Regions from separate parts of the Paenarthrobacter sp. AT5 genome, predicted to be linked through region 1. Evidence: riboswitches for the same ligand, from Rfam matches in the RefSeq annotation. Region 1 holds a riboswitch; each other region holds the start of a gene.
What was found. Region 1 has a riboswitch for S-adenosylmethionine ahead of RI444_RS19160 (DUF1737 domain-containing protein). Riboswitches for the same ligand answer to the same signal wherever they lie in the genome.

Region 1 (10,173 bases):
TGGTGGCTAAGTGAAGCTTTGCCGGTGTGGTCTTGAGCCAGAGACCGTACCTGAGGGCTGCGCTGGCACATGTCAGGTAGCCGTTGTTGGAAACCGCCTTAAGGACAGCAGGGTCAGCCGACGGTATGGCCCACAGACCATGCCTGGGCTGATAGGCACCTGCGAGCTTGCGGATATCGGCGGGGGTGTACCCGTTGGCCCGGAGCAGCCCGATCTTGGCGACTCCGCCCACCGATGTGAGGAATTCAAGCGCATCCATAGGGCCAGCAAGCCACGATCGACGCCCCGCCAGGAGTGGGCGGGGGCCTTATGTGGATAGCCCGACGAGAAATTTGCTGGATCACTCCGGCCTTGGCCCTCGGGACCCCGCCATTTTCGGGGCTTCGCCTACGGTCCGGTACGAATGATCCAGCAAAATTGACGGACCAGGTGGCGGCGGGGTTTGCGGCCGCGGCTATCGTGGGGCGCAAAATGGAGCATGCGTACTTTCGGGGTGGAGGAGGAGCTGCTCATCGTCGATCCCGTGACGGGTCAACCTCTGGCCCTCGCGGATGCGTTGATCAGCGGAAGAGGGCAACAGGACGGGACTTCCGAGGGCGACGGTTCAGGGCTCAGCCACGAACTAAAGCTGGAACAGATCGAGACCCAGACCCGGCCCTGCCATAGCTACGACGAATTGCTGCATCAGATCAGGCGGGGCCGGGCCTTGGCAGACCAGGCCGCCCGCAAGCACGGGGCCCGCGTAGCCGCACTTGCCACTTCGCCCCTCGCTTCCACCCCGCACACGACGCCCAACCCCAGGTACGCGGAGATGCTGGAGCGTTTTGGACTCACGGCGTACGAACAGCTGACGTGCGGCTTCCACGTGCACACCTCGTTGGAATCGCCTGAGGAAGGCGTCGTAGTCCTGGACCACATCCGGGACAAGCTCGCTGTCCTGACCGCCATCAGCGCCAATTCTCCCTACTGGCGCGGACAGGCCACCGGCTTTGACAGCTACCGGACCCAGGCCTGGAACCGCTGGCCAACGTCCGGGCCGTCCGCTGTGTTCGGTTCCCTGACCTCCTATCGGCGTATGGTCAAGCGGCTGTTGGAGACGGGCGTGCTGCTGGATGAGGGCATGATCTACTTTGACGCCCGCCTCTCCCGGGACCACCCCACAGTGGAGGTCCGGGTTGCCGACGTCTGCCTGCGTTCGGAGGATGCGGCCTTGATTGCCGTGCTGGTGCGGGCTTTGGTGGAGACGGCCACCCGGGAGATGCTCGACGGCGTTGAACCCGCCTCGGTGCCGACGGCGTTGTTGCGCATGGCCAGTTTCCAAGCCAGCAACATGGGTTTGCGCGGTGACCTTCTTGACTTTGGCGAATTCCGTCCCGAACCGGCCACAAGCGTGGTGTGGGCGTTGATGGAGTACTTGACCCCCGTGTTGGCCGAGCAGGGCGAACTGGAACTGGTGAAAGCAGGCTTAGCGGACATCCTGAAGCGCGGAAACGGCGCCCATCAGCAACGGGAAGCTGCGGCACGCTTCAACAGCCGCCAACGGGATGGCCAAAGCCCCGCAGGGAGTCCGCCCAGTGTAGAGGCGTTGGGTGCCGTGGTGGGGCATGCCGTCAAAGTCACCGTCTCCGGCACACCGGGAGGTGCCATCAAGGATCCCGATCCCGTGCTGGCACGCGTCCGCCGGGCCTAGGAACTCCGCACTACGGGACCTCAGCCAACCGCGGGAACTCAGCACTGCGGGAACTCAACCAACCGCGGGGTCGCCCGCGGGAGGCTCCGGATCCCACACCATCAGGTACCCTCCCACAGTCGCCTCCGTAACGTAGAAGACGAACGGCGGAATGTCCTTGGCCTTGAGCAGGATGCCGGCGAAAAGTACCGCAGCACTGCTGGCCGTCAGCCCCACCCAGCGCTCTGCCGGCGATCGCAGCAAGCCGGTGCCGAGGGCGGCCAGGCCGGCGATGTGCAGCCATGAGTAGCCCAGGAACGGAACATTCGAGCCGCGACGATACGCAAACCGTTCAAGGTCCGACGCCCTCCGGGACAGGCTGTACACAAACAGCGGAGCTCCGGCCAGGAGCGCCGCAGCCGAGGCCTCTACCCAGTGCTTGGCCTTGGCGTCAGGCATGGCCCGTGCCAAGGCGGCGAATCCAATCGGCACGGCCGCGGTCCCGGCTGCGGCCACGTGGTGGCCGGTCACCCATCCCCGCTCACCCCGCAGAAGCAGCCTCAAACGCTCGGCCGGATCGTGGGTGGTATAGACGCGGGGCACCGGAGATATTCCCGCCAGCCACACGACCGAACCCGCAACAATGACAGCCCCCGCGCGGCGGTATGGATGCCTCATGGCATGAGATTAGACCTGTTTGAGGGCCTTCTCCAGATCCAGGATGAGGTCGTTGACGTCCTCGAGCCCAACGGACAACCGGACCACGCCGTCGGAGAGCCCGATGGCTGCACGGCCTTCGGGTCCCATGGCCCTGTGGGTGGTGGTAGCCGGGTGGGTAATGAGCGACTTCGAGTCGCCCAGGTTGTTGGAGATGTCGATGACCCGCAACCCGTCGAGCAAAGCGAACGCGGCTTCCTTGGCGGAGCGGCCGGACGACGGCGAAAGCTCGAACGTCAACACGGTACCGCCGGCCTTCATCTGCTTGGCGGCCAGCTCATACTGCGGGTGGGATGTGAGCAAGGGGTATTTGACCCAGTTGATCGCAGGCTGATCTTCCAGCCATTCGGCAATCTTCAGCGCAGAGGCGGAACTGTGGTTCACCCGCAGGCCCATGGTCTCCAGGCCCTTGGTCAGCACCCACGCGTTGAACGCGGACAATGACGGCCCGGTGTGCCGCATGAGTTGCTTGACCGGGCCTTCGATGAACTCCTTGGTGCCCAGGATCGCGCCGCCCAGTACGCGGCCTTGGCCGTCGATGTGCTTCGTGCCGGAGTACACAATGACGTCGGCGCCGAGCTCGCCGCAGCGCTGGAGCAGGGGAGTGGCAAAGACGTTGTCCACCACCACTGTTGCCCCGGCGGCGTGCGCGAGCTCGCTGACGGCTGCGATGTCCACGATCTCCTGCATCGGGTTGGAGGGGGACTCGAAGAACACCGCGGTGGTGGGCTCGGAGAGGGCAGCGCGCCACTGGTCCAGGTCGGGGCCGTCTACGAACACCGTCTCCACGCCCCACCGCGGCAGGATCTCGTTGAGGATCACGAAGCAGGAGCCAAAGAGCGAGCGGGCGGCAACCACCCGGTCGCCGGCGCCCAGCAAGGCACCAAGGGCGGTGAAGACTGCGGACATGCCCGACGCCGTCGCGAAGCAGGCTTCGGTGCCTTCAAGGAGACGCAGCCGCTCCTGGAAGGTGGCAACGGAGGGGTTGCCGTAGCGGGAGTAGACGAATCGTTCGTCTTCTCCGGTGAAGGCGCGCTCGGCAGCTGCAGCCGACTCGTAGACGAAGCCGGAGTTGAGGAAGACGGGCTCCGCCGTTTCCTGGAAATTGGTACGGTCAAGGCCACCGCGAACGGCTTGGGTGTCTGGATTCCAGCCGGCGGCGTCAGGGTTGAAAGTCACTTCTTATTCGTTTCCAAGGTTGGTTGGCAGGCCGCGGTTTTTCCAGCCGTTGACGGTTCGTTCGCCGTAACGGTCCGGTTCACCTTCGAAGCCTTCGAGGACGTTGTAGGCGGTGAAACCTGCCTGGGTTGCGGCGATGGCCGCAGCAATGGAGCGCTGGCCGGACCGGCAAAGGAACACAAGCTCAACGCCGTCTCCCTCGGGTGCCTGTTGCTGCAGGTCTTCGATGAAGCGGGAGTTCGGGACGCCGCCTGCAAGGTTCCACTGGATGAACAGGGGATCGTTTTCCGTGGCCTTGGTGTCGGGGATGCCGATGTGGGCCCACTCGCCCTCGGTGCGGACGTCCACCAGGATGGCACCGTCCTGCAGCTTCGCCCAGGCATCCTGCGGGGTCAGGTCTCCGGCGTAGCTCATGCGTGGCCCTCGAATGCTGCCTCGTCCTCGTAGTTCTCCAGCTCATCCACGGCATTGGCCACGGCGGCATCCGCGCTGGCGACGGCGGCAGGCAACACCACTGCCTGTGCCACGATGACGTCCGTTCCGTTGAAGGTGGCCGACGGGCTGCCATGCAGGACGTAGCCTTCAGCGAGGGCGTTGCTGATCCGTTCGCAGAAGTCCCGGGTGTCCGGGCCCGTGATCAAACGGTAGGAAAGTCTCTCTTCGATGGGTTCAGGCATTAATGTGCTCCTCAGTCACGCTTGCAGTTCGAAGTGTCGAATACGCCGAGTAGTCACCTGAGGCACCCCGCCGCGGGAGAGGGTTGCCGACCAGCAAGTCAGGGCTTGGCGCTGGTACTCATTACTCAAGAAGAAAATAACATCCGCGGCCGTTGCGACGCATGTGGCGGGTGTCCCGCCGTCGTCATGTTGCGTAACCGGACCGGCCGCCGGGACTGGACCATTTAAGACGTCACGGGAGCATAATTGACGCAATACGACCCCCTGTAACTTCGCATGAAATCAGGTCGCGGTGAACGGACAGAGCAGTTCTACACTCAAGCCCATGCTGCATTTCGGATGGTTCGTGGGCCATGGATTCGGTGTCCAGGGCTGGGGGACTCCCGGCTACAGCCTTGGCTATGACTGGAAGAAGCCTGCGCTCTACCAGGAGGCGGTCAGGGCTTTTGAACGGTCGGGGCTGGACCTGTTCATCATCGAAGATTCACTCACCGTCCCGGACACGTACGGCGGCACCGCGGAAGTGTCGCTCGCGCACGCGTCCTTCGCTCCGAAGCACGATCCCTTGGCCCTGGTGCCGTACCTGCTGTCCGCGACGGAACACCTCGGCATTGTGCCCACCATCAGCGCGTCCTTCTACCCGCCTTTCACCGCGGCCAGGCTCCTTGCCACCCTGCAGCATTTCTCCGAGGGCCAACTCGGCTGGAACGTGGTGACCTCCGGCAGCGACCTCGCCGCGCAGAATTACGGACTGGACCAGCAGATCGAGCACGACCTGCGTTACGAGAAGGCGGAGGAATTCGTCGACGTCGTCCGGCGGCTTTGGCGGAGCTGGGAACCGGACGCCGTGCTGGAGGACGTGGAGGCAGGCCGGTTTGCGGACCACACCAAAGTCCATCCCATCAACCACGACGGGCAGTTTTTCAAGGTCCGGGGTCCGCTGAATACGGCACCCCTTCCCGAGGAACCCGTACTGGTGCAGGCCGGTGCATCGCCCCGGGGCAAGGCGTTCGCGGGTGGCCACGCCGACGTCGCAATCGCCCTGGCCCGGGGCGTCGACGGGATGAAGGCCTACCGCGATTCCATCCGTGCCGAAGCCGCAAATGCAGGACGGAATCCCGACGACGTCAAGGTACTTTTTGTCCTCAAGCCCACCGTGGTGGGGTCTGCTGCGGAGGGGGAGGAACTGCGGGCACGGCGCAAGGAGCTGACGCAGCGGGACATCGACAGCCAGCTCAACTCGATCTCCTACCTTTCGGTGATCGACTTCAAGCAATTCGACCTCGATCAGCCCCTCCCCGAGCTGAGCACCAACAGTAACCAAGGAACGCTGGAACACTTCGCCAAAGCGGCTCCTCCCGGGTCCACGCTGCGGCAGATCCTGCAGGCCCGCAGCGGCGGCGCCGGTGATTCGATCATCGGGACCGCCGGAGAGATCGCCGACTACCTCGAGGAGACGGGCGAGGCCGTGGGCGGTGACGGCTTCCTGTTTTCCGGGTTCGTCGATCCGGTGACGGTGCATGGGGTCCTGGACAAACTGACTCCCGAACTTCGTCGCCGCGGCCTGCTGAGGAAAAGCTATGGCAACGGCGGTTTCCGGCAGAATCTCCTGGATTTCTGACCATGTTTCCGGAGTCGAAGGTGCTGCTGATCGGGACGGCGCCAGTGCATGCAGAAAGCATCGCCATGGCGGCGGCGGACGACTCCTGCCACGTGAAACTCAACCATGATGCCCTGACTTTGATCGGCCGTTCACGGGAAGTCGTGGAGCACGTGGCGGCCTCCGGCGAGCGGGTTTACGGCCTCAACACCCTCCTGGGGTCCGGCCGCGATACCGCTGTTGAGGAAGGCTCCATCCTTGCCTACCAAGTGCAGGTGGTCAGGTACCACAACAGCGGGGTGGGACCCTACCTGAGCCGCGCCGAAGCACGTGCCGTGATCCTCGCCCGCCTGGTCGGATTCAGTCGCGGCGGCTCCGGCGTCCGGCCCGAAACAGCCCGCTTCTACGCCGACCTCCTGAACCGTGGCGTCCACCCCGCCATCCCGGCCGAAGGTTCGGTGGGCTCTTCCGACCTCACCCAACTGGCCGCCGTCGCCGCCGTCGCGATCGGTGAGGGAGAAGCGCTTGACGCGTCCGGCGTCCTGGTGCCCGGCGCCAAGGCCCTCGCGGACGCCGGACTTCAGCCCCTCACGCTCCACGCCGGTGAGGCCTTGGCCCTCGTCAGCGCCAATGCCTATTCGGTAGGTGCCGGCACCCTCGCCTTGCTGAGGTTGCGGCATGTGGCCCGGCTTGCGGACGTCGCGCTCGCCCTCTCCCTGGAAACCATCGCAAGGTACGACGGCGGCGGCAACCTCAGCCCCTTCTCGCCGGCTATCCAATCGGCCAAGGCCGTGGACGGCCAACGGGAATCGGCCGCCGCCGTCCGCCGCCTGTTGAGCGGCGGGTGGCTGGAAGATGTACGGCCGGAAGTTTCCGTGCAGGACCCCCTGTCCTTCAGGGCTGCGCCTCAGACGCACGGGGCGTTCAGGGCCTCGGTGGGGCAGTTGGCGGCAGCGTTGGACGTGGAATTGAACGGCAGGGGTGACAATCCGCTGGTGGACCTCGAATCGGGGCAGATGGTCTCCGGGGGCAACTTCCAGCCGATGCAGCTGGCGTTGGCCTTCGAGGGCTTGCGCTTGGCGCTCGCCCACGTGGGCATTCCGAGTGAACGCAGGATCGCCAAGCTCTACCCGCCGCAGCGTGCCATCCGGGCGAAGCATCTTGCCGCCGCGGCCGGGTCCGGCCTGGTGCAGGAAGAGTTGCCGGGGCTGCTGTGGTACTCGGCGGCCGGGCTCCTCGCCGAACTGAAATTCCTGGCAGCGCCGGCCACCCTTGGCGCACCCACCTTGTCCGCCGACGTCGAAGACCATTCAACCCTCGCGCCGCTCGCCCTGCAGCAACTGGAGGAATCCGTGGACGCCGTGGAGAAGCTGCTCGCCATTGAGGCCCTGACGGCGTCCTATCTGCTGCTCGAAGCGGGAGCTGCGCAGCCGCTGGGCAAGGGGACCGCCGCCGTCGTTGGCCGCCTTGCCGACGTCCTTGCAGACCGGCCGTCCGCCCCGGAACTGGTGGAGCACGCGCGGCGGGAGCTTCGGATTGTTGTTGACGGACTCCGGCAAGGTGGAAACGAATGGTGACGACGGCACATCGGAAGCACGGCGCGCATGCTGCAACTGTCCCTGCCGATGCGCTGGACGCCTCCGTGCTGGAGCGGGTAGGGAACACCCCGCTGGTGAAGCTCGAAGCCCTGGGCCGCGGGTTGGGCAGCAGCATCCACATTAAGCTTGAGTCGGAGAATCCCGGCGGATCCATCAAGGACCGGACGGCCTTGAGCATGGTCCGGGCAGCCGAACGGTCCGGCGAGTTGAAGCCCGGGGCCACCATCGTGGAGAGTACGTCGGGCAATACGGGGATCGGCCTCGCGCTGATCGGGCGGCTCACCGGGCATCCGGTGGTGGTGGTCACCGGCGACACCATTTCCTCGGAAAAACTCGCCGCCTTGCACAGCTACGGTGCGCGGGTGATCCTGACCGATTGGAGTGCGCCGTCCGAATCCCCGGAGAACGCCCGGGCCGTGGCTGCACGCGTTGTGGAGGGGACCCCCGGAGCTTGGCGTCCCATGCAGTTCGACAACCCGGCCAACCCCCTGGCGCATTACCGGACCACGGGACCGGAAATCTGGGAACAGACCGGGGGCGCCGTAACCCACTTCGTGGCGGGCATCGGCACTGGCGGGACCATCAGCGGCAACGGGCGGTACTTGAAGGAACGGGTGGCGAAGGAGCGGCCGGGCGGGCACGTAGAAGTGGTGGGCGCCGATCCCTACGGCTCCGCCTACAGCGGTGGCCATCCCGGCGAAATCCTGGTGGATGGCGTGGGGAACTCATGGCCGGCCGCGGAGTGGCCCAAGATCTTCGACCGCTCGATCGTTGACCGATTCCTCCGCATCCCCAACGACGAGGTCTACACAGTGGTGCACCGGCTTCTTGACGAAGAGGGCCTGTCCTTGGGGCCGTCGTCGGGACTCACTGTGGCAGCGGCCTTGCGGGTGGCCAGGGCGGCGCCCCACGGTTCGGTGGTGGTGGCGATAGCCCCCGACGCCGGCACGAACTACCTCAGCAAAGCCTTCAACCCGCAGTGGCTGGCTGAGAACCACATCCGCCTCGCGGTGGACATCGTCCCCGGCGAGTGATCCCTCTATCACGTCCCGCCGGTTTTTGGCGGCGCTCTATCACGTCCCGTCGGGTTTTGGGCGGCGCTCTATCACATCCCGTTGCGCTAGGCTCCAAGCATGCCCGAACAGGAGACAACGCCGCGCCTCGCCGGCTATCTGGACAAGCAACAGCCGGACCTCTACGCCACGTTGACGCACTACTCGCAGCAGTTAGTGGATGAAGCCGACCGGGTGGGGATTCCGCGGAAGACCTTGGAACTCATCAACTACCTGTGTTCGCAAATCAACGGATGCGCGTTTTGCCTGGACCTTCATCACCGGCGGGCCTTGAAGTACGGAGAGACGGAGCAGCGGTTGTCCCTGGTTGCCGTCTACAGGGAAGTGGGGCTGTTCGAGGCCGCAGAGGTCCTGGCCATGAAGATTGCCGAGCAGATCACCCGAATGAGCACCTCCAGGCCCAGCGCCGAGCTCTTCGCTGAAGCCCGGGAGCACTATTCGGACGAGCAGATCAGCGTGATTTGCATGGCAGCAATCGGCATCAATGCCTTCAACAGGCTGTCCATACTGAGCGAGCATCCGGTCCGGGTGGCCAAGAAGTAGCTGTCCAGGCGTACCTCCACGACCCTCTTTGGGCTCACTAGGCGCCGCTAGGCCGGGTTTTCCCGGCGTGTTGGGCCTCCGCCGTCTCAAAGTGGGTGGTGGCGGCACACCCTGCCGAGGCTTCGAGGGCTTTTAGATAGAGATTTGCAGACGAAAGCAGCCCCCGTGCAACCAATGAAGGTTGCTCGGGGGCTGCCCTGGTTCCAAATGAGGTCAGGAGCCTACAGAGGCCTTGCCCTCGACCGCTCGGGGGAGCCGCCGGCGTCGTCCGTACTTGAAGTAGAAGACGGCGTAGCAAGCACCAACGAACGGGATGCCGAACAGCAGCGCTGCAACCTGGTTGGGATCGAAGGCGATGCCCACCAGGGACACAACGCACAGCGCAAACGCGAGGATTGGTACCAGCGGGAACAGCGGAGCGCGGTAGGGGAGCGAGGAGAGGTCGCCGCCGTTCCGTACGAAGGTCCGCCGGTAAACGAAGTGCGAGGCCACGATGGACATCCAAACGCCCACGGTTGCGAAGCCCGCAACAGAGACCAACACAAGGTAAACAGTGGCGGGTGCCACGACGCTGCTGATCAACGATGCCAGCCCGCCCAGCATGCTGACGCAGAGTGCGACCATGGGGATACCGCGCTTGGTGAGTTTTCGGAACGCCTTGGGCGCATGGCCCTCGTCGGCGAGGGAGAACAGCATCCGCGCACAGGAGAAGAGGCCGCAGTTGCCGGCGGACAACAACGCTGTGATGATCACGAAGTTCATGACGTCCGCAGCGAACGGGATGCCGAGCATGGAGAACACCGTCACGAACGGGCTTTCGTCAACGCTGACCTTCTCGTAAGGGATGGTTGCTGCGATGACCAGAATCGCCCCGACAAAGAAGATCATGAGCCGGATGACCGTGGTGCGCATGGCCTTGGGGATGTTCTTGCCCGGATCCTCGGTTTCACCCGCAGCCACACCGATCAGTTCCGAACCGGAGAAGGCATAGAACACGGCCAGGCACGTTACAAAAACGCCGGTGAAGCCGTTGGGGAACAAGCCTTGGGAGGTGGTGAAGTTCTCCGTCAATGACGGGTAATCGCCCTGCGCCAGCGGGTGGAAGCCCAGCAAAGCG
Region 2 (10,173 bases), 2.0 Mb from region 1:
AGGACCCCACCAGTTGCCCGGCGATCATGCCAAGCCCGGTGACCAGCACGCCAAGGCTCCGCACCAGCAGGGCCGCCAGGCCGATGGCGATGCATCCCAACGGTCCGCCGGCGTAGTACCACCACTCGGAGGGAAGGGAGTTCCCGGCCCCGGCTACCGCGAGCTTGATCAGCAAGGCCACCCAGAGGACAAGGGCACCGGCCAGGAAATTGACGAGCGTGGCCGCGATGGGGGTGCCGTAGTGGACGGTGGCGGTCCCGTTCATGGCCTGTTGGAAGCTCATGAGGAAACCCGCCACCAAAGGCAGGATGACCGGCAGCACCAAAGCGCCGACGTCGGCCGTTCCACCAAAGCGCGGGGACACGGCCCAGGCGACCGCGGCCACGGTGAGGACGCTTCCCAGGACCCGTACGCCCGTGATCGACCGCTTGCCGCCGGGAGCGATGCCCATGCGGTCCACCAGCAGGCCGCTGAGGGTCTGTCCGGTAACGGTGGCAACGGTGAACAGCGCGACGCCCAGCAAGCCGACCGTGAAGGATTGCGCAAAAACGAAAAGGGCGCCGACGGCCCCGGCCATGACGTAGTACGGCGGGAAGCTGCGGTTGCGGACGGCCGGGAGAATACTCTGCAGCCCCGACCTGCCTTTGGGCGTAGCGAGCGAGATAGCCGCAATCACCACCAGGCCTGTGGTGAAGCTCACCACGGAAGCGGTAATGCCGTCCTCGAGCTTGACGGCGAGCGCCCCGTTAATGCGGCCTTGGAGCGGCAGGACCAGGCCTGTCACCAGGGCAAGCGGCAGCCCGAGGGCAAGCGGAAAGGCGGGACGGTGGGAAGGATTCGGCACTGTCACCACACTACTTCAGGCATTATTGCTCTATGAGCAATCCCGAAATCGAAGAGATTCCCATCCGCGACGACATGATCCGCCTGGGCCAACTGTTGAAGCTTGCCAACCTGGTGGAGGACGGGGTCGAGGCGACGGAGCTCATCAAGAACGGACTGGTCAAGGTCAACAACGACATCGAAGAACGCCGCGGCCGCCAACTCCATCCCGGCGACACCGTCACAGTGAACGGCCAGACGGTCAGGATCGCCGGCCGTTCCTAGCCAAGTACCTTGTGGGTGAGGAATTCGCCCACGTGGCCGATTTCCTGCTGGTTGATGCCGTGCCACATTCCCGTGTAAAGCACCTTGGTGAGGTCCACATGCTTGCGGACCCAGCCCATGGTGTATTCGATCTTGTCCGGAGTGATCACCGGATCCTGCTGGTCGCGTCCCCAGAACATCGGCACCGAGCCGTCCAGTTCGTCGTCGCGGAAGTCCGCGTCAGCTCCGGCGTCGATCACGAAGCCTGAAAGCCCGACGACGGCAGCGAAGTCGGCGGGCCGGTACCGGAGCATGGTGGTTGCCATGGCCATGCCCATGGAGAACCCCAGCAACGTCACGGACGAGTGGTTCGCCTTGACGGTGTCCAACCATTCGAGGGCGTACTCTGCCGCCAGCTTCACGGCGTCCAGGGAGTAGTCGATCGAGGCAGTCAGCGGGAACCACGTGAACCCGGGGCCCATGGGCATGGGAGCCCGCAGGGAGGCCACGACGAAGTCGGCGGGCAGCAGGCCGGCGAGGCTGAAGAGATCGTCCTCGTTGGAGCCGTATCCATGAAGCAGGACCAGAAGGGGCTTGCCGGCCCGTTCGGCTTCGTCATGGGACCACAGGACAACGGGTGCGGGAAAAGCTACGGCTTCAGTCATGGGTCCATTCTTGCAGTTACCCGCGGGTAACAACTTACGGTCGCGTAGGTTCGCATGTACGGGGCAGGATATGAATCGTGAGTGAGAGCAATTCATTGGTGACGCCCGGAGGAACTGTCCAAAAGCATCCCTGGAGCCGGTACGTGGCGCTGGGAGATTCGTTTACCGAAGGCATCGGAGATCCTGAACCCGGGAGCCCGGGCGGGTTCCGCGGCTGGGCCGATCGCGTGGCCGAGGAACTCGGGCGAGGGCATGCCGATTTCGCCTACGCCAACCTCGCCATCCGCGGGCGCCTGCTGCAGCAGATCGTGGACGAACAGGTGGGGCCGTGCCTGGAACTCAAGCCGGATCTGGTGTCCATTTCGGCTGGCGGCAACGATCTCATCCGCCCCGGCGGGGACCCCGATCTGCTGGCCACCAAGCTCGATGCCGCCGTCCAGGAGCTCAGCTCGGGCGGCGCCACCGTGGTGCTGTTCAATGGCCCTGACACGGCGTCCTCGGTGCTTGGCCGGATCCGCGGCAAGGTAGCCATCTACAACGAGAACCTGCGAACCGTCGCCGCCCGGCACGACGCAGTGGTCGCCGACATGTGGTCCCTGCGGCAACTCGCTGATCCGCAGATGTGGGACGTGGACCGACTGCATTTCTCGCCGTTGGGCCACCACACGATCGCCACCATGGTGCTGGAGGCACTGAACGTGCCGCACACGCTGGAACCGATGGCACCCAAACCCCTCCCGCCGCGCACATGGCGCGAAGCCCGGTCCTCCGACCTCGTGTGGGCCCGCGAGTACTTCGTTCCGTGGGTCATCCGCAGGTTACGGCACCAATCTTCCGGGGACGGCATCACGCCAAAGCGCCCGACGCCGGGTCCCGTTTCAAGTGCTAACTGACCATGAGGATACTCACAAAACTCATAAGCCTCACCAGGAGCGCCAAACTCACAAAACTCACAACGACTCATAAGCTTGATACATGATCGAGAATCCATTCAGGCCCTCAGCAGGAGCAACTCCTCCGGAAATCATTGGACGGTCAGGCCTGCTTGATGAGTTCAAATACGGTTTGCGGCTTGGTTCCGGGGCACCGGGACTGCTCACGATCTTCACCGGAGCCCGCGGGATCGGCAAGACGGTGATGCTCGGGGAGGTCCATGACGCCGCCCGCCAAGAAGGCTGGGCAGTCATCGCGGAGACTGCAACGGAAGGCTTCATGGGTCGCGTCGGCGAGGAAATGCTCAGCCTGACCCAGGAACTTGGCAGCGGTCCGCAGAACCGGCGGATCACCGCCATCGGCGCCGCAGGATTCAGCATCACCACCCAGTTGGCACCCGAACGCCAAGTAGCATGGCGCAAGCTCGGCGAAGAACTTCTCCACATCCTCGACAACAAACACACCGGCCTGATCATCACGGTGGATGAAATCCACGCCGCCGACCGCAACGAACTCGCTCAATTGGCGGCCAGCGTCCAGCACTTCATCCAGGACCGGATGCCGATCGGCCTGGTATTCGCCGGACTGCCTGCAGCCGTATCCGACCTGCTCAATGAAGGCGTTGCCACGTTCCTGCGCCGGGCCGACAAAATCGACCTCCATGCGGCGGGCATCCGCGACGTTGAACGGTCTTTCGCCTCCATCTTCGCCACCGCCGGCTTCCGTGTCCCGCCCCACCTGGTCCAAAAGGCAGCCGAGTCGACCGGTGGCTACCCCTTCTTGATCCAGCTCGTCGGCTACTTCCTCTGGCGCGAAGCGGAAAATAACAACGGCACGCTGACAGATGCCGAGGCGGACCGCGCGGTACAGGCCGCCCACAGGCGCAATGCCCGCACGGTCATCGAAGCCGCACTCTCAACCGTGTCGGCAAAGGACCTCCAGTTCCTTCGCGCAATGGCGCAGGATGACGGTCCTTCGATCGCCGGAGACCTTGGAGAGAGGCTGAAGGCAAAGACCAATCTAGTCGCCAACTATCGCTCGCGCCTGCTCGCCGCCGGCCTGGTGGAACCTGCCGGCCACGGGAAGATCGATTTCGCGATACCGGGCCTTCGACAGTATTTGCGCAATCTGAACACAGACTAGTCATCTCACGGTACTAGTGCGCCGAGCCCGATCCCGTAGGCTGCCAAAACAAGTCATCGGTGTAGGCTCGTATCAAGGGCCTGGGCTTCGTATACATCTTGATGGGATCATTTTTCGCGTTCGGAGCTCTCTGGACCCTACTCACGTCGGCAAAGTAGTTCTCTTTTTGGTTTGTCTGGCGCTCCCCAACCTGGAGGTTTGATGGTTGGGCTGCCGCGGCGGCGAAGCCCTGACGCGACGGGGCTAAGCTGGGATAGGACCTAGGAGGGCTCCACTGTGAACAATCTGATCTTCTGGATCATCGTCTGCTCATGGGTGATTCCAGTTGGAATCCGCATGTACAACCGGTCCAAGGCGCGCCGAATCCATAACGACGGCTTCCGTGGCTACCCGCCGCAGAACCTTCCCGGGCCAGGCTACCCGCCGCAGAACTACCCCGGCCAGGCCTATCCGCCGCAGAACTACCCCGGGTATCCGACGGGACCCGCCGACATCGGCCCGGCTGATGCAACGCCGCCGGAGGTACCGCCGTCGGGCGCTTCACCACAGGTGCCGCCCCCGGCAAGTGGAGGCTCTGCGCCGCAGGGCTACCGGGCGCGGAAGCTCGCAGAGCTGGACGCGAAGTTCAGCAACGGCGAGATCGCCATGGAGGACTACATGAAGCAGCGCGGCGAGATCATGAACGGCTGAAGTCTTCGGCAAAGAAGGCTGCGCCCAGCTGGCCCGCGAGCTGGCCGATCTCCGTGAGGAAGCCGTCGTGCCCGATGGGGGCTTCGATGATGTGGACCGGGACGTCGCCCGGCAAGGCTTCGGCGAGTTCGTGCGACTGTGCCGGGAAGTAGAGCCGGTCGGAGTTCACGGCCGCCACAAAAAACTGTGCCGTGGCCCGGGACAACGCTTCCTTGAGCGGGCCGCGTCCCCGCCTGACGTCGTGGGACATCAGGGCCTCGGTGATCGCGATGTAGCTGTTGGCATCGAAGCGGCGCACCAGCTTGGTGCCCTGGTGGTCCAAGTAACTCTCCACCTGGTAGCGCCCCCGCTCCCCCAGCACGGCGGCGGCCAGCGGTTTCTCCTGCGGCTGCGCTTCCCGGCCGAAGCGGAGGTCCAGCTCCAGCGCGGAACGATACGTGATGTGGGCAATCCGCCGCGCCAAGGCAAGGCCGGTTTCAGGTGCCGGGCCATGGTAGTAGTCACCGTTGTTGAAGTTCGGATCCTGGCGGATTGCGAGCGTCTGTGCCTGCGCAAACGCGATCTGCTCCGCGGTGCTGTAGGCACCTACGGAAATCACGGCGCAGCGCTCCACCCTGTTCGGGAAGGTCACTGCCCATTCCAAGGCGCGCGCCCCGCCCATCGAGCCGCCCAGCACTGCATGCCACTGCCGGATCCCCAAGGCGTCGGCGAGCCGGGCTTCGGCCACTGTGCTGTCGCGCAGGGTCACCAGTGGGAAACGGGAGCCCCAGGGCTTGCCGTCCGGGGCTTGCGACGACGGCCCTGTGCTGCCGTAGCAGCCGCCCACGATGTTGATGGAAATGACAAAGAACCTGTTGGTGTCGATCGTTGCGCCCGGGCCAACGAGCTGCTCCCACCAGCCTTCCTCGTCCGAGGCGCCGCGTGCAACATGCGTACTACCCGTCAGGGCGTGCTCCACGAGGACGGCGTTTGAGGCGTCGGCATTGAGCTTGCCCCAGGTCTCATAGGCCAGGACAACGTCCGGGAGAAACCCGCCGGCTTCCAGCTCCAGGGAACCCACGCGGGCGTATTTGACGGTTCCGTCCTGTTCTTCCGACGTGGGAAGGGATGTAGCAGTAATGGTCATTCCTTTGACACCTAAACCTCGCGCTTGCCCGCCGCCGTTATTGCGGCCGGCCAGGTCCTCACCCGGGGCACCCCACCGCGGAGGAGGGTTGCCGGCCAGCAAGCCGGGGCTGATCGCTGGCACTCATGACCTAACACCTAGAGTTTAGGAAGAGAACGGCCGTTCTGGCGAAGAATGTGACAGCAGTATGACGGTTCAGGGCGTTTTAGTTCACGAACGCGCACGTGAAGGGGCCGCCCGGCGAAGAATCCTCAATCCGGGCGGCCCGCCGCGACGCACGTCAGGCGGGTTCAGGCACCCTTTGCCGCGCGGAATCCTGCCTCGAGATCGGCAATGATGTCATCGATGTGCTCGATTCCCACGGACAGGCGGACGAGGCCCGGGTTCACTCCGGCAACAGCCTGCTGTTCCGCGGTCAGCTGGCTGTGGGTGGTCGACGCCGGGTGGATGACCAGGGAACGGACATCACCGATGTTTGCCACATGGGAGTGCAGTTCCAAGGCATCGACGAAGCGCTTGCCGGCTTCGACGCCACCCTTGATGGTGAAGGCAACAACGGCTCCCGTGCCGCGGGGACCGTACTTGCGGCCACGGTCGTACCAGGGGCTTGACGGCAGGCCCGCATAGGCGACCGCTTCGACGTCGTCACGGGCTTCAAGCCATTCGGCCACCTTGGTGGCGTTGGCCACGTGACGCTCCACCCGCAGGCTCAAGGTTTCCAGGCCTTGGGCAATAAGGAAGGCGTTGAACGGCGATACTGCGGAACCAAGGTCGCGCAGCAACTGGACGCGGGCCTTCAGGATGTAGGAAAGGTTGGCGCCGAGGGCGCCGTCCTTGCCGAGGTCGCGGGCGTAGACCAGGCCGTTGTAGCTGGGGTCGGGAGTGTTGAAGTTCGGGAAGCGCTCCGGGTCCTGGCTGAAGTCGAAGTTTCCGGAATCCACGATCACCCCGGCAATGGCAGCACCATGGCCGCCCAGGTACTTGGTAGCCGAGTGGACCACAATGTCCGCACCCCACTCGATGGGACGGATCAGGTAAGGCGTGGAAAGCGTGTTGTCCACGATCAGCGGGACACCCGCTTCATGGGCAACCGCGGCGACGCCTTCGATGTCCAGCACGTCCTGGCGGGGGTTGGAAACAACTTCGCCGAAGAAAAGCTTGGTGTTGGGCTGCACGGCGTTGCGCCACTGCTCCAGGTTGTCCGGATCCTCGACGAAGGTCACGGAAATACCGAACTTCTTCAGGGTGTGCGCCAGGAGGTTGTAGGTTCCGCCGTACAGGCTGGGGCTCGCCACCACGTGATCGCCGGCCTCAGCGATGTTCAGGATCGCGAAAGTCTCCGCCGCCTGGCCCGAGCTGAGCAACAGGGCCCCGAGCCCGCCCTCAAGGCTCGCAATGCGCTGTTCCACTGCGTCCTGGGTGGGGTTGCCAATGCGGGTGTAGATGGGAGCCAGTTCCGCCAACGCGAACCGGTTGGCGGCACTCTCAGCACTGGGGAACACGAAGGAAGTGGTCTGGTAAATCGGCAACGAGCGCGCACCGGTTGCAGCATCCGGCTCCTGGCCTGCGTGGATCTGGCGGGTTTCGAAAGACCATCCCTGGGACATGACTGGCTCCTCTTCGTAGCGCATGGGTTTAGTAACGGGGAGTGCTTGGAACTGCGGCCAGTCTAGGAAGCCGGCACGGAATTACCCACCTTTATGACGAAGACAGTATTTTTCGGTCTTTCCGCGACGCGACAGGGCCGGGGTCGGCGCCACGCCTCAGGGCACGCCGTAACATCCCACCTTAGTTAGGCACGACTTAGCTGAGACCCGAATCACAAAGTGCCAAGATGAAGCCATGCGCATGGATCACGTCTCTTACGCTTGTGAAAAAGATGGCCTCCTGGCCACTACCGAACGAATTTCCGCAGCACTGGGAGTGGACGCAGTCCGGGGCGGAGTGCACCCCCGCTTCGGCACCCGGAACATGATCATTCCCTTGGCGGACAGCAAATACCTTGAAGTCGTGGAGGTCCTGGACCACCCCGCTTCGGATAAGGCACCCTTTGGCCAGGCAGTCCGGGCACGCTCGGCAGCCGGCGGCGGATGGATGGGCTGGTGCGTCGCCGTTGACGACCTTGCCCCGTTCGAAGCACGCCTCGGCCGCTCCGCAGTACCGGGCAACCGCAAGTTCCCGGACGGCCGCGAACTCGTGTGGCAGCAGATCGGCATCCTCGGCTTGATCGCCGACCCGCAAGTGCCGTACATGCTCAAGTGGGAAGGCGACCCCTCCCTGCACCCGTCCAAGGTTTACGAGAGCGACGTCAAGATGTCCAGCCTCACCATCGCCGGTTCCGCAGAGCGCGTGACCGAGTGGTTGGGTGAACCCGTGGAGAAGCCGCTCGAGGACGTCGCCGTCCAGTGGATGGCACCGCACGGAACCCCCGGCATCATGTCCGTCACTTTCGAAACCGCCGCAGGAGCCGTCACCATCTGACGCTGTTCCACACAATACTTCGGCCGCCATCAGCGGGTGCCAATGACGTCACCCACCGATGGCGGCCGAATACCTTTAAGGGGCGGGTCCGGGCCTCCAGGCCCACAGGCCTCCCGGCCCTACGCCTACCCGGTCAGCCCAGCCCCACGGCCTTCCCAAAGAGGCTGAAGCCGACGAATGCCACGATGTCCAGCAGCGCGTGGGCTATCACCAGCGGCAACACGCGCTTGGTCTTGGTATAAAGCCACGCGAACACCAAGCCCATGACCACGTTGCCGATGAACGGACCGAACCCTTGGTAGAGGTGGTAGCTGCCCCGCAGCAACGCGCTGACCACGATTGCCGCGGCTGTGCTCCACCCGAACTTGCCGAAACGGTCCAGCAGGTAGCCCACCACAATGACTTCTTCGACGATCCCGTGGCGGATGGCGGAGAGCACCAGCACAGGCACGGTCCACCAGTACGTGTCCAAGCCGCTGGGTATGATCGCCGTGGTGATGCCCAGCGCCCGGCCTGCGGCATACAGGCCAAGGGACGGAATCCCGATGGCCGCTGCCAGGCCGAGGCCTTGCAGCGCATCCTTGCCTGGCCGGGCGAAGTTGAAGCCAAGACGGGCAAATGCTGATCCTCCCGAGGCTTGGAGGGACAGGAAGTAGAAAACCAGGACCACCGGCACCAGGGCGAACAGGATGTCCAGCAATTGGTAGGTGAGGTCGAAGTACTCGCGCGTGCTTTGGGACCTGTTGAGCGTCGAGGTTGCCTCCGACAACGGCGCCCTGGTCATCTTGTCCAGGAGCTGGACCACCGAATACACGGCAGACTGGCCCAGCGAAAGACCCAGGACAATGAGTACTTCGGCGCGCAGGCGGCGTCGTGAGGCTAGGAGCATGTTCCTATCTTGCCTTCAGATCCTGTTGCTTCCCCGGGAGCTGTCAGTCCGCAAGGTGCGTGGCGGCGACGATGACCTCGGTCCCCTTGGCTTCAAACGCCGCGCGGTCTGCGGGCTTGATCCCGGAGTCCGTAATGAGGTGCCGGAACTCATAGCCGGCCATCGCGGCAAAGGCCCTGTGCCCCACCTTGGAGGAGTCAGCGAGCACGTAGGACTCCGTGGCCCTCCCCGCCATGACCGTATTCACCATGGCTTCGCCCTCATCGGTGATGGTGGGTCCCAGCTCCGGGTCCACTCCGTTGACGCCGATGAACGCGATGTCCAAGGCCACTTTCTGCATGATGACATCCGTGTAAGGTCCCACGAGTTCATAAGAACGCGGATTGAGGATCCCGCCGGTCACCATGATCTTGATGTGGGGCCGCACTGCCAGTTGCGCGGCGATGTTGATGGCGTTGGTGACCACCGTGAGGGTGGGCCGGTTGGAGGGGGCGTTGAGGTCCTCCCTGGTGGAGAGGATCTGGGCCAAGGCCGTGTTGGTTGTTCCCCCGCTGAGCCCGATGACGGCGCCGGGTCCGATCAGCTCGGAGGCCGCCTGGGCGATCGCCTGCTTGGCCTCGGCGTGGTCGTCACGGTTGTAACGGCCCGGAAGGTCATAGGCAACAGAGCCCGTGGTCGCCCCGCCCCTGGTCCGGCTCAGCAGGCGCTGCTTGGCCAGGCTGTCCAGGTCCCGTCGCGCCGTTGCCGGCGACACCCCGAGCCGGGTCACGATGTCCTCGACCTCGATCCGGCCGGACTCGGCCAGGAGGTCCAGGATGGCGGTCAACCGGTCGGTGCGGGTCATGACTAGCCTTTCACGGTCCGGCTATTTCGCCTTGGCGAACAGCGTGAGCATACGAGCAGATTCCAACACCAAGGCGTCCCGCCCTGCCTTGATGTACTTTCGGGAATCCACCACTGCTGGGTTGGCATCGAGGTACTCACGGACGGCGCGGGTAAAGAACCCGTTCAAATGTGTGGATACGTTGATCTTAGTCATACCAGCGGCAATAGCCGCTACGAGCGTCCCGTCTGTGACGCCGGAGGAGCCATGCAATACCAAAGGCTTCCCGATGGCGGACTTCAGTTTGGTGATCAGGTCCAGGTCAAGGACGGCGCGG
Region 3 (10,173 bases), 1.0 Mb from region 1:
AGGTGCCCGCTTGAGTCAGCGCGTGAGGACACAGCCTTCGTGGGTTTCTGTGCTCTGGACCCAGAGTGCTGAGGTTACTTCGTCGGCAAGGTCGAATTCGCGCCGGGCGGACCCGCTGCCCACGCGGACCACCAAGGCCCCTCCGAAGGGCTTGCGCCCCACCACTTCCACGCGGGCATCCAGGGAAATGTCCTCGGCGGCCAAGTAGCGCAGCAAATCGGGATTCTCATCGCTGATGCGGGTGATACGGCCGGAATGGCCCTCGTCGAGTTCGATCAGGCGGTAGGCATGCGGCAACTCCACCGATCCGTCCGACGCGGGGATCGGGTCACCATGCGGATCCCGCACGGGATGGCCGAGCTTCGCGGACATCCTTTCGATGAAGGTGTCGGAGACGGCATGCTCCAGCATCTCGGCTTCATCGTGGACCTCGTCCCAGCTATAGCCCAGTTCTTCAACGAGGTACGTCTCAATCAGCCGGTGCCGGCGCACCATGGACAGTGCCAGCCGCATGCCTTCAGGGGTCAACCGAATGGCGCTGTAAGGCTGGTGGTCTACCAGGCCCTGGTCCTTGAGCTTGCGGACCATCTCGGACACCGACGAGTTGGCAACCCCCAACCGCTGGGCAAGTTGCGAGGAAGTGATCGGCTTGTCCTGCCACTCCGTGTAGGAGTAGATGACCTTGACGTAGTCCTCGATCGAGGAGGAGGGCGTGCTGGTCTTCACGTTCCAAGCCTACCGTGGCCGCCGGCTCAGGCCTTGCGGGCCCGCCAGGTGTGCGTCACGTACGGCAAGGCGAGGAGCTCGCCGCGGGCATGGTGCAAGTGCTCGTAGAGGTACCACTCCAGGTTGCCCATCACTTTCTCCCGGGTGGCCTGATTGGCGCGCAGGTAGTAGCTGCGGGACTTGGTCAGTTCCATGATGTCCTCGGGGGACACTGCGTCCTGCCAGCTGGTGACGTGGCTTTCGAGGTTCTCGAACTCCGGGCCCACCACTGGCCGGAACCCCGGCTTATGGACATCACCGGCATGCATGATGCGTGAAAGGCGATGAACCCAGGCCACGGAGGTGTCCAGTTGGTTCCAGATGAGGCCGAGCGTTCCGTGCGGACGGAGGATCCGGGCAATCTCGGTACTTGCCTTGAGCGGATCGCACCAGTGCCAGGCCTGGGCGACACTGACGACGTCGAAAACTGAGTCCGCCAGTCCCGTCACTTCGGCAGTACCTTCAACGGCGTGCGCCTGCGGGCAGTTCTTCCGCAGCTGGTCCAGCATGTCCGCGGAAGGGTCGACGGCGCTGACCTGCAGGCCCCGGTCGAGCAGCAGTGTTGTGAATTTGCCTGTCCCTGCGCCAATATCGGCTGCGGTCCGTGCGTTCGGGGGCAGCAGCCAATCGACGGAATCCGCCGGGTACCCGGGGCGGACCCGATCATAATGTTCGCCGCCGTCCTGGAAGCTCTGCCCCAGCTCCCGACGTCGGTGCGCGTGCAGCTTTGGGCCGCCGGCGCGTCCGGCGCGTCCGGCACCTCCGGAAGAAACCGGGAGGCCGGAGGGCAGTGATCCTCCGGATTCGTTGCTTGAACGCGTGGACACGCGGGGGACTCCTTCAGCGGCAGTAGTCAGGGATACCCAAAGAATCTACCGCAGCAACGTGGCGCCAAGGCCGGGAAGGCTCCTAGTCCACGGTGCAGGGAGCGGCCCCGGCGGTTCCGGGCGTATTGGGCGCCCACTCCGGGTAGCTGCGGTGATCGTTTGCGGGGACCCAACGGCCCTCGTCCACGACGTAATCCCAGCCAAGTCCGGTGGTCTTCAGTTGCCGGATGCCGGCCAGCAGCCTGGCAGCGTCCTCAAGCCGGGAGCCGACGCCGAAGCTGGCGCGCAGTGAACCGGACGGCAAGCCGAGGCGCTTCAGGAGCGGGTGGGCGCAGAAACGGCCATCGCGCAGGCCCACGCCGTGCTCGGCGGCCAGGTAAGCCGCCACCAGTCCCGCGTCGAAGCCTTCAACGGAGAAGTTGACGACGCCGATGGTGTCGGTGGAATCACTGAAGATCCGGTGGACGGTGACCCCTTCAATGGATTCCAAGCCCTCAACCAGGAAGGATCGGATTGCCACCTCATGGTTGTGCCAGTCCTGTTGGTCCAAGCCGGCCAGCACCTGGGTAGCCCGCGCCAAGGTGGCTGCCCCCAGGACGTTGGGGGAGCCGCCCTCGTGCCGGGCCGGACCAGTTGCCCAGCTCACCGAATCCAGGCGCGCTTCACGAACGGCGCCGCCGCCGGCAAGGTGGGGGGTTCCGGCGTCGAGCCAATCGGGACGGCCGACCACGACGCCTGCGCCGAAGGGCGCGTAGAGCTTGTGCCCCGAGAAGACGACGTAGTCCACGTCGCTCTCGGAAATGTTGATGCGCCGGTGCGGGGCGAGCTGGGCTGCATCGACGACGATCCGCGCGTCGAACTCATGCGCCAACGCTGCGAGCTCTGCAATCGGCAGGATTTCGCCGGTGACGTTGGAAGCGCCGGTCACAGCGAGCAGGGATATTCCGCCCTGGCTCAATTCATCGCGCAGGTTGGCGATGGTGGCAGACAACGTGGGGGAGGCGATGACGCTGCGGTGCGGTACGCCCTGCCAGGGAAGCAGGTTGGCGTGGTGCTCAATGTCGAGGTACAGCACTTCACCGGCCGGTGCGCCGTCAAGCTGGGGGAGGCATCCGGCGAGGAGGTTCAGCGAATCGGTGGTGTTGCGGGTGAAGATGACTGAATCATCCGGCCGGCCGCCAACGAAGTCCCGCACGATGTTCCGCGAGTTTTCATAGACGGACGTGCTGATTTGGGATGCGTAACCGGCGCCACGGTGCACACTGGCGTAATAGGGCAGGATTTCATTCAAGTAGGCAGAGACGATGGTCAGTGCCGGGGCCGACGCTCCGTAGTCAAGGTTTGCGTACCTGACGTGGCCCCCTTGGATCAGGGGAGCCTGCAGCTCTGCTCCTGTGACGGCGGCCAGCGGTCGCGCTGCGAGGGCTTCGTGGGCCGCGTGGTCATCTCCGAAAGCGGGCAGGACGGTGGAATCGAACGTAACAGTGCTCATGGGACCTCACTCAAGAAGGACCCCTCCAAGGGATCCGCGCTTGCCGTATCCGTTCCGGACCGGCCTGGTCGTCACCCGGGGCACCCCACCGCGAATGGAGGGTTGCCGGCCAGCAAACCGGGGTTTAGCGCTGGCACTCGTGACCTGTAGAAGAGACTAGGACACCTTCCGTGGACGATTCAAAGCGGGAGGAGTTTGTTAAGCGGTTTGTTACGGAGAGAGCCGAATCCCGTTTTGGTCGAATAATCGACGGCGATGGCACCCTGAAGTGGGTTTGTCGCCGTCGATTATTCGCAGCATTACGGTTCGGCTGTTGCCGGAGCGCGCTAAAGGAGATCGTCGATCTCCGGGTTGAGGCGCTTCAGGACCTCTGAGTGGAGGATGGAATTGGTGGCCAGCGCGTTGCCGCCGAAGGGGCCGTCTTCGCCCTCAAGCGAGGTGAACCTGCCGCCGGCCTCCGTGACGATCGGCACCAAGGCAGCCATGTCGTACAGGTTTAGTTCCGGTTCGCAGGCGATGTCTACGGCACCTTCGGCCACCAGGCAGTAGGACCAGAAATCCCCGAAGGCGCGGGTCCGCCAGACGTCGTCAGTGAGGGAAAGGAATTCGTCCAGGTTTCCGCGCTCCTTCCATCCCGAAAGGCTCGAGAAGGACAGTGACGCGTCCGCCAACGAAGAGACATTGGAGACTTTCAAACGGGTGGCCGACGCGAGGGACCGCCCTGTGTAGGCTCCCATGCCCTTGGCGGCCCACCAGCGTTTGCCGAGTGCCGGCGCGCTGACCACACCCACCACGGGCTCGTCCTCGTCAACGAGGGCGATCAAGGTCGCCCACACCGGCACCCCTCGAACAAAGTTCTTCGTCCCGTCGATGGGGTCGATGATCCAGCGCCGCGATCCATGGCCGCTGCTGCCGAACTCTTCGCCCAGCACGGCGTCGCGGGGACGCGAACGCGAGAGCTGGCCGCGGATGGCTTCCTCGGCGGCCTTGTCCGCATCGGTGACCGGCGTCAGGTCGGGTTTGGTTTCGATCTGCAGGTCCAGGGCCTTGAACCGGTCCATGGTCTGGGCGTCCACCGAATCGGCCAGGACGTGGGCCAGCCGCAGGTCATCGTTGTAACTGGAAACGGGTTGGGTCATGCCACCAAACTATCGCGAAACAATCCCTGCACCCGGGAAGTGGTGCTTTTCCCGTCTCAGTTGACGGTGCCGAGTTCCTTGGTTTCCTTCGCCTCCAGGCGTGGGTCCGCTCCGAGGAGCCGGCGCAGGGACGCCAGCCTTGCGGTGCCGGAAGGTCCGGCATGCCCTTCGTTGACCCAGGCGTCCAGTCCGCAGTTGACGGCGTTGGCGTCGTGTTTGCAGCCCCGTTCGCAGTCTTCGGTACCGGGCTCGAGGTCCGGGAAGGAGTGCAGGATCCGGTCCGGGTCGACGTGGGCCAATCCGAAGGAACGGATGCCGGGAGTATCGATGATCCAGCTGCCCGAAGGAGCGTCGGCCAGCTTGAGGGCCAGGGCCGACGATGAAGTATGCCGGCCGCGGCCCGTCACGGCGTTGACTCCGCCGGTTGCCCGTTCCGCGCCCGTCAGCGCATTGACCATGGTGGACTTGCCGACGCCGGAGTGCCCCAGCATGACGGTCACTTTTCCATCGAGGTGGTCCCGCAGGCGGGACACCGCTTCGCTGTCGAGCCGGGCGGACAAGCCGTCGTCCGAGCGGGCATCGATGCCGGATGCCTGTGAATCCGCCGTGCGGCTGATGATGACCGGAAAGTCCAGGCTGAGGTAGTTCGAAAGAAGTTCCGCCGGATCCTTGACGTCCGCCTTGGTGATGAGCAGCAGCGGCTCTATGCCGGCGTCGTAGGCTGCCACCAAGGCGCGGTCGATGAAACCTGTACGCGGCTCCGGGTTGGCCGCGGCCACCACCACTACCAGCTGGTCGGCGTTCGCCACCACTACCCGCTCGATCGGGTCCGTGTCATCGGCGCTGCGACGCAACAGGGTCCGGCGTTCTTCGACGCGGACCAGCCGCGCCAGGGTATCGGGGCTGCCGGAGACATCGCCCACCAAGGCAACGAAATCGCCCGGAACCACCGGCGTGCGGCGGAGTTCGCGGGCCCTGGCTGCAATGACTACGCGTTCGTTGTCAGAGTCCTCGCCCACGATCGCCGTGTAGCGCCCGCGGTCGACCGTGATGATTCGTCCCACCACGGCGTCGTCGTGGCTGGGACGGTCCTTGGTGCGGGGCCTGGAACCCTTCTTGTTCGGACGGATGCGGACATCCGATTCGTCCCAGGAGCGTGCGTCGCGGCCCATGCTCAGCGGTTGCCCCCGGTTGTGCCCGCCTGTGGGAATTCGCCGGAATCGCGGGTAGCCTGCCCGAGCATGGCTGCCCACATGTGCGGGAATTCGGGCATCGTTTTGGAAGTCGTGGCGATGTCTTCCACTTCCACCCCTTCCACGGCGAGCCCGAGGATGGCACCCGCCGTAGCCATGCGGTGGTCCGCATAGCTGTGCACGACGCCGCCGTGCAGGGCAGCCGGACGGATGATGAGACCGTCCGCGGTTTCTTCCGCGTCCCCGCCGAGGCGGTTGATCTCGTTCACCAACGCGGCGAGCCGGTCCGTTTCGTGGCCCCTGAGGTGGGCGATCCCGGTCAGGCGGGAGGGTCCGCTGGCCAAAGCGCACAGGGCGGCAACGGTGGGAGCCAGTTCGCTGGTCTCGTCAAAGTCCGCCCCCTTGATGTCGGGACCGCCCGTGACGGTGAGCGTGCCGTCTTCCAGCGTGACGGTTGCCCCCATGGTGGTGAGGATGCTGCGCCAGAGGTCACCCACCTGGGTTGTCCGGAGGGGCCAGTTGGGGATTCTGACGGTGCCGCGGGTGGCCAGCGCGGCGGCCAGGAAGGGACCGGCGTTGGACAGGTCCTGTTCGATGCGCTGGTCGAAGGCACGGATGGGGCCGGGAGCCACGCGCCAATGGTTGGGCACCGAATCGTCCACGCTGACCCCGACGCTGCGGAGCACGGATACTGTCATGCTGATGTGGTCGAGGCTTGGCACCGGCTTGCCGACATGTTCAAGATGCAGGCCTTCGGTGAAGCGCGCGCCCACCAGCAACAACGCCGATACGAACTGCGACGAGGCACTGGCATCGATCACGAGATGCCCGCCGCGGACTTTGCCGGTGCCTTCCACCGCGAAAGGCAGGGCCGACGGCGTCCTGCCGCCTTCGGCGCGAACCGGAACCCCAAGGGCTACGAGCGCCTCGATGATGGTTCCCATGGGGCGCTTGCGGGCATGGGGGTCGCCGTCGAAGACAGCAGTTCCCCGGCGGAGGGCCGCCACAGGGGGAACAAACCTCATGACCGTTCCGGCAAGGCCGCAGTCGATGGAGGTGTCGGAGGGAGTGTCCGTCGAACTGATGGGGCTGATCTCGAGGTCGGGACCGTAGTCCCCGTCGCCCGGCACCTCGGTGACGGTCGCTCCCAAGTGGCGCAAGGCCTGGACCATCAAGGCGGAGTCCCGCGAGTGCAGGGGAGCCCGCAACCTTGACGGCCCATCAGCCAGGGCCGCCAAGATCAGGAACCTGTTGGTTAAGGACTTGGAGCCCGGTACCGTTACCGTGGCATCGACCGGCTGCTTGGCAAAGGGCGCCGGCCAGAGAGATTGTGCTGCGGCGCTTTCCGTGCCGGTGTTTGCTGCGGTGGTACCAGTCATGCTTCCTTATGCTCCAACTGCGTGGTCGACGGCCTTGCGTACTGCTTTGTCTGCGCGCTTGATCTGCTTCCCGGTGACTTTCTTTGCGTCGGCGGCAAGGTGTTCGGCGCGCCATGCCAGGCTGGGGCGTCCGGCAGTGTCCACGGAAGCGAGCAGCACGCCTCCGGTCAGGGAAATGTTCTTCAGCAGCTGGGCACGGCGTGCGTTACGGCCTTCCTTGGTGCTGATATCCGCTGAGCGCCACTCCACGTAGGTGTTTAGCGCCGAGGTCAAAGCGAGCACGGTGGCAGCGAAGCGGGACATTTTTCCCAGGCCGAGGAGGGCACCTGCTCCCAACTGCGCGCCACCGATGACGCGGGCCAGGACTTTCTCGTCTGTCTGGAAAGGCAGGGACTCGGAAGCCCGGCGAAGTACCGGCGATAACTGCCTGGCAGTGTCATCCGCGTTCCTCAGTTTGTCCAGCCCGGTAATGACGAAACTTGATGCGAGCATGGGTCGCGCGAGGAAACGGATTACAGACATGTCTTGCCTCCTGGATGATTGGCCACAGGCGTCGTTTGACGTCGTGTTCAAGGGGTGCAGTCTGCTCTAGTCTTGCACCTTTGCGGAATATTTACCCACCGGTGGCCGTTGTGAACAGAAGGCGCGGTGAAGACCGGGCCGCGGCATGGTGTTGCCGCTTCACGAACGGAGTTGGTTTTTTGACCTTGGTGAGGGACCGCACGGATTTACCAGGGCCCACGTCGCCCGCGCAGCTGGATTCACTGCAGCTGACAGTAGACTTGGCATCGATGAGCACCATTGAACCGGCCGCAGCGGCCACGGACCAGTCAGCCGACGACGACGCTCAGGCCCCGGCCGCCGTCGATCCTTCCACCGAAACCGCCGAGCAGCGCCGGGCACGCTTTGAGCGCGACGCCATGCAGTATGTGGACCAGCTTTACTCGGCGGCGATGCGCATGGCGCGCAACCCGTCCGATGCCGAGGACCTGGTCCAGGAGGCTTACACCAAGGCCTTCTCTGCGTTCCACCAATACAAGCCGGGCACGAACCTCAAAGCCTGGCTGTACCGGATCCTGACCAATACCTACATCAACCTCTACCGGAAGCGGCAGCGGGAACCCCTGCAGTCCAACTCGGACACGATCGAGGACTGGCAGCTGGCCAAGGCGGAGTCGCACACGTCCGCGGGACTGCGCTCCGCAGAAGCCGAGGCCCTCGACCATCTCCCGGATTCGGACGTCAAGAATGCCTTGCAGTCCATCCCGGAAGAGTTCCGCCTGGCCGTCTACTTCGCGGATGTCGAGGGGTATGCGTACAAGCAGATATCAGAGATCATGAATACCCCGATCGGCACCGTCATGTCGCGCCTGCACCGCGGCAGGAAGATGCTCCGGGACATGCTGGCGGACTACGCCGCCGAACGGGGCTTCCGGGCCCAGACAGAAGACCAGGCCACGGCCGGTAGCAACAATCAGGAGAAAGAGAAATGAGCGACTGCCAGGGATTGGGCGATTGCGACGATACGCGCATGCAGCGTATCTACGAGTACCTCGACGGCGCACTGACCCGTGAGGACCTCGGCGAGATCAAGCAGCACTTGGACGGTTGCGAGGAGTGCTCCGAGCAGTACGATCTCGAGTGCCTCATCCGCACCATGGTCAAGCGCTCCTGCACCGAATCTGCGCCGGAGAACCTCAAGAACTCCATTCTTGACAGGATCCACTCGATCAAGCCCGTGGAGGCCTGAACCGGCCGCAGGTCCGCTGACCAAAGCCGCTTAAACGCGAAAGGCCCTGGAAACCGCATGGTTTCCGGGGCCTTTGCTTTAAGCCTTGACTCCAAGCCTCTGGCTTAGGTGTTGGGGCGCTTGCCGTGGTTTGCGCCGCCGCGCTTACGGTCACGACGCTTACGTGCACGCTTGCTCATAGCTGGCCTCCTTCAATGATTGATTCACAATAAAGCTGCCCTCCAGTTTCGCACATCCGGGCAGGGCCTCGCGAACCGGGAAGTCCGGACTCAGCTTCGAAGCGAGTTCCGGATGGAGATGCGGGCTTGGTCCAGGACAGTCCGGACTGTCTCCAGAGCCATCGGTGACAAGGGATGCGCCGCGCCTTGTTTCCGCAGCTCCATCCGGATGTCATCGCGGAAGGACTGGACCATGAGTTCGGCTTCCTTGAGGATCCGCTGTCCCTCGGGGGAGTAGGCGTACGTGCTTTCGCCGGCGGTCGGGGTGCGTGCAGAGGTTCGCGCAGTGGTTCGTGCCGCCTCGGCAGTAGCGGCAAGATCAGCCCTGAGTCCGCGCATGTTGCTCCGGATATCAGCCCTCAGTCCGTCAGCCAGCCTCCGGACGGAGGCGGAGATGGTCTCCTCGACGTCGGCCAGTTCCTGGCGTCTGCGGTCAAGTTCGGCACGGCCCGCGTCAGTGATGGAGTATGTGGTCCGCCTGCCCTCTGATTCGGTGGCCACCAGGCCTTCCTCCTCCAGCTTGGCCAACCGCGGATAGATGGTTCCGGCGCTGGGTGAATAGGTTCCACCGAACCGTTCGCCGAGTGCCTTGATGAGTTCGTAGCCGTGTTTCGGCGCGGGCTCGAGCAGCGCCAGCAGGTAAAGCCTGAGCGCCCCGTGGGCGAAGACCGGAGGCATCAGAGCCCCGTTCCGCCGGACACCGGGCTGTCGGTTTCCGGAGCAGGCGCGGGGGCGTGCATGATGTACGTCTTGCCGGAGACGGTGTTGGTGCGCAACAGCATAAGCTTCTCGTCAGGGCCCACAATGGTATGGACGTTGCTTCCCGGCTGCGCGTACAGGCGGTCATCAATGACCACAGAGCCGCTGGCCGACTTGGCCACGACGTCAAGCCCGACGTCGTGCGGCAGCCGGATGGTGAGGTCACCGGAGACGGAATTGGCCCCGAAATCGTTGGTGAAATCCTGGAGCTCAAAGGTGAGGTCCCCGCTGACGGTGGATGCACGGACGTTCGAGAACGTGCCCGAGGCGGTTACTTCACCGGAAACGCTCTTGGCGGTCAGGACGCCGTCGTGGTTTCTGGCGATGACTTCGCCGCTGACGGTGTTGACGTGCAGTTCTCCATTGGTGCCGTCGGCCATGACCGATCCGGAGACCGTATTGAGCCGGATGCGGCCGCTGATACCTGCCACCAGTCCGTCACCGCTGACCGTTCCGGCCTCTACGTCCACTCCGGGAGGCAGCGCTACGCCGACTATCACCGAATTGGTGCTGGTGTTGTTGACGGTCCCCATCAGGTTACGGAACCAACCCTGCGGTCCTTGGAGCTGGTGCCTGATCTCCAAGCGGCCGTTGACCAGGGTTATGGTGAGGGGATCCCCGCTGATTTCGCTCACCTCGATCCGGACGAAC

Region 2: another riboswitch for S-adenosylmethionine. It lies ahead of RI444_RS06640 (homoserine O-acetyltransferase MetX); the one in region 1 lies ahead of RI444_RS19160 (DUF1737 domain-containing protein).
Region 3: another riboswitch for S-adenosylmethionine. It lies ahead of RI444_RS14270 (aminotransferase class V-fold PLP-dependent enzyme); the one in region 1 lies ahead of RI444_RS19160 (DUF1737 domain-containing protein).

Annotation. Positions count from the first base shown of each region.
Region 1 covers NZ_CP136441.1:4,112,506-4,122,678, reverse strand. The annotation lists gene RI444_RS19185 (hypothetical protein) at 1-259, opposite strand, end outside; gene RI444_RS19180 (glutamate--cysteine ligase) at 479-1,690, shown strand; gene RI444_RS19175 (hypothetical protein) at 1,745-2,347, opposite strand; gene RI444_RS19170 (O-succinylhomoserine sulfhydrylase) at 2,357-3,565, opposite strand; gene RI444_RS19165 (rhodanese-like domain-containing protein) at 3,569-3,979, opposite strand; gene RI444_RS19160 (DUF1737 domain-containing protein) at 3,976-4,242, opposite strand; SAM riboswitch class IV at 4,255-4,368, opposite strand; gene RI444_RS19155 (NtaA/DmoA family FMN-dependent monooxygenase) at 4,535-5,863, shown strand; gene RI444_RS19150 (aromatic amino acid ammonia-lyase) at 5,866-7,419, shown strand; gene RI444_RS19145 (PLP-dependent cysteine synthase family protein) at 7,413-8,474, shown strand; gene RI444_RS19140 (carboxymuconolactone decarboxylase family protein) at 8,574-9,056, shown strand; gene RI444_RS19135 (amino acid permease) at 9,270-10,173, opposite strand, start outside.
Region 2 covers NZ_CP136441.1:1,456,520-1,466,692, reverse strand. The annotation lists gene RI444_RS06670 (DMT family transporter) at 1-853, opposite strand, end outside; gene RI444_RS06665 (RNA-binding S4 domain-containing protein) at 877-1,107, shown strand; gene RI444_RS06660 (alpha/beta hydrolase) at 1,104-1,751, opposite strand; gene RI444_RS06655 (SGNH/GDSL hydrolase family protein) at 1,829-2,644, shown strand; gene RI444_RS06650 (ATP-binding protein) at 2,727-3,827, shown strand; gene RI444_RS06645 (hypothetical protein) at 4,104-4,517, shown strand; gene RI444_RS06640 (homoserine O-acetyltransferase MetX) at 4,504-5,643, opposite strand; SAM riboswitch class IV at 5,659-5,774, opposite strand; gene RI444_RS06635 (bifunctional o-acetylhomoserine/o-acetylserine sulfhydrylase) at 5,934-7,250, opposite strand; gene RI444_RS06630 (VOC family protein) at 7,486-8,124, shown strand; gene RI444_RS06625 (CPBP family intramembrane glutamic endopeptidase) at 8,258-9,013, opposite strand; gene RI444_RS06620 (DeoR/GlpR family DNA-binding transcription regulator) at 9,057-9,857, opposite strand; gene RI444_RS06615 (class II fructose-bisphosphate aldolase) at 9,879-10,173, opposite strand, start outside.
Region 3 covers NZ_CP136441.1:3,091,622-3,101,794, reverse strand. The annotation lists gene RI444_RS14280 (metal-dependent transcriptional regulator) at 16-726, opposite strand; gene RI444_RS14275 (class I SAM-dependent methyltransferase) at 753-1,556, opposite strand; gene RI444_RS14270 (aminotransferase class V-fold PLP-dependent enzyme) at 1,675-3,084, opposite strand; SAM riboswitch class IV at 3,116-3,229, opposite strand; gene hisN (histidinol-phosphatase) at 3,411-4,223, opposite strand; gene RI444_RS14260 (ribosome small subunit-dependent GTPase A) at 4,280-5,395, opposite strand; gene aroA (3-phosphoshikimate 1-carboxyvinyltransferase) at 5,398-6,795, opposite strand; gene RI444_RS14250 (DoxX family membrane protein) at 6,802-7,317, opposite strand; gene RI444_RS14245 (sigma-70 family RNA polymerase sigma factor) at 7,497-8,288, shown strand; gene rsrA (mycothiol system anti-sigma-R factor) at 8,285-8,545, shown strand; gene RI444_RS23105 (50S ribosomal protein bL37) at 8,650-8,724, opposite strand; gene RI444_RS14235 (PadR family transcriptional regulator) at 8,815-9,441, opposite strand; gene RI444_RS14230 (DUF4097 family beta strand repeat-containing protein) at 9,441-10,173, opposite strand, start outside.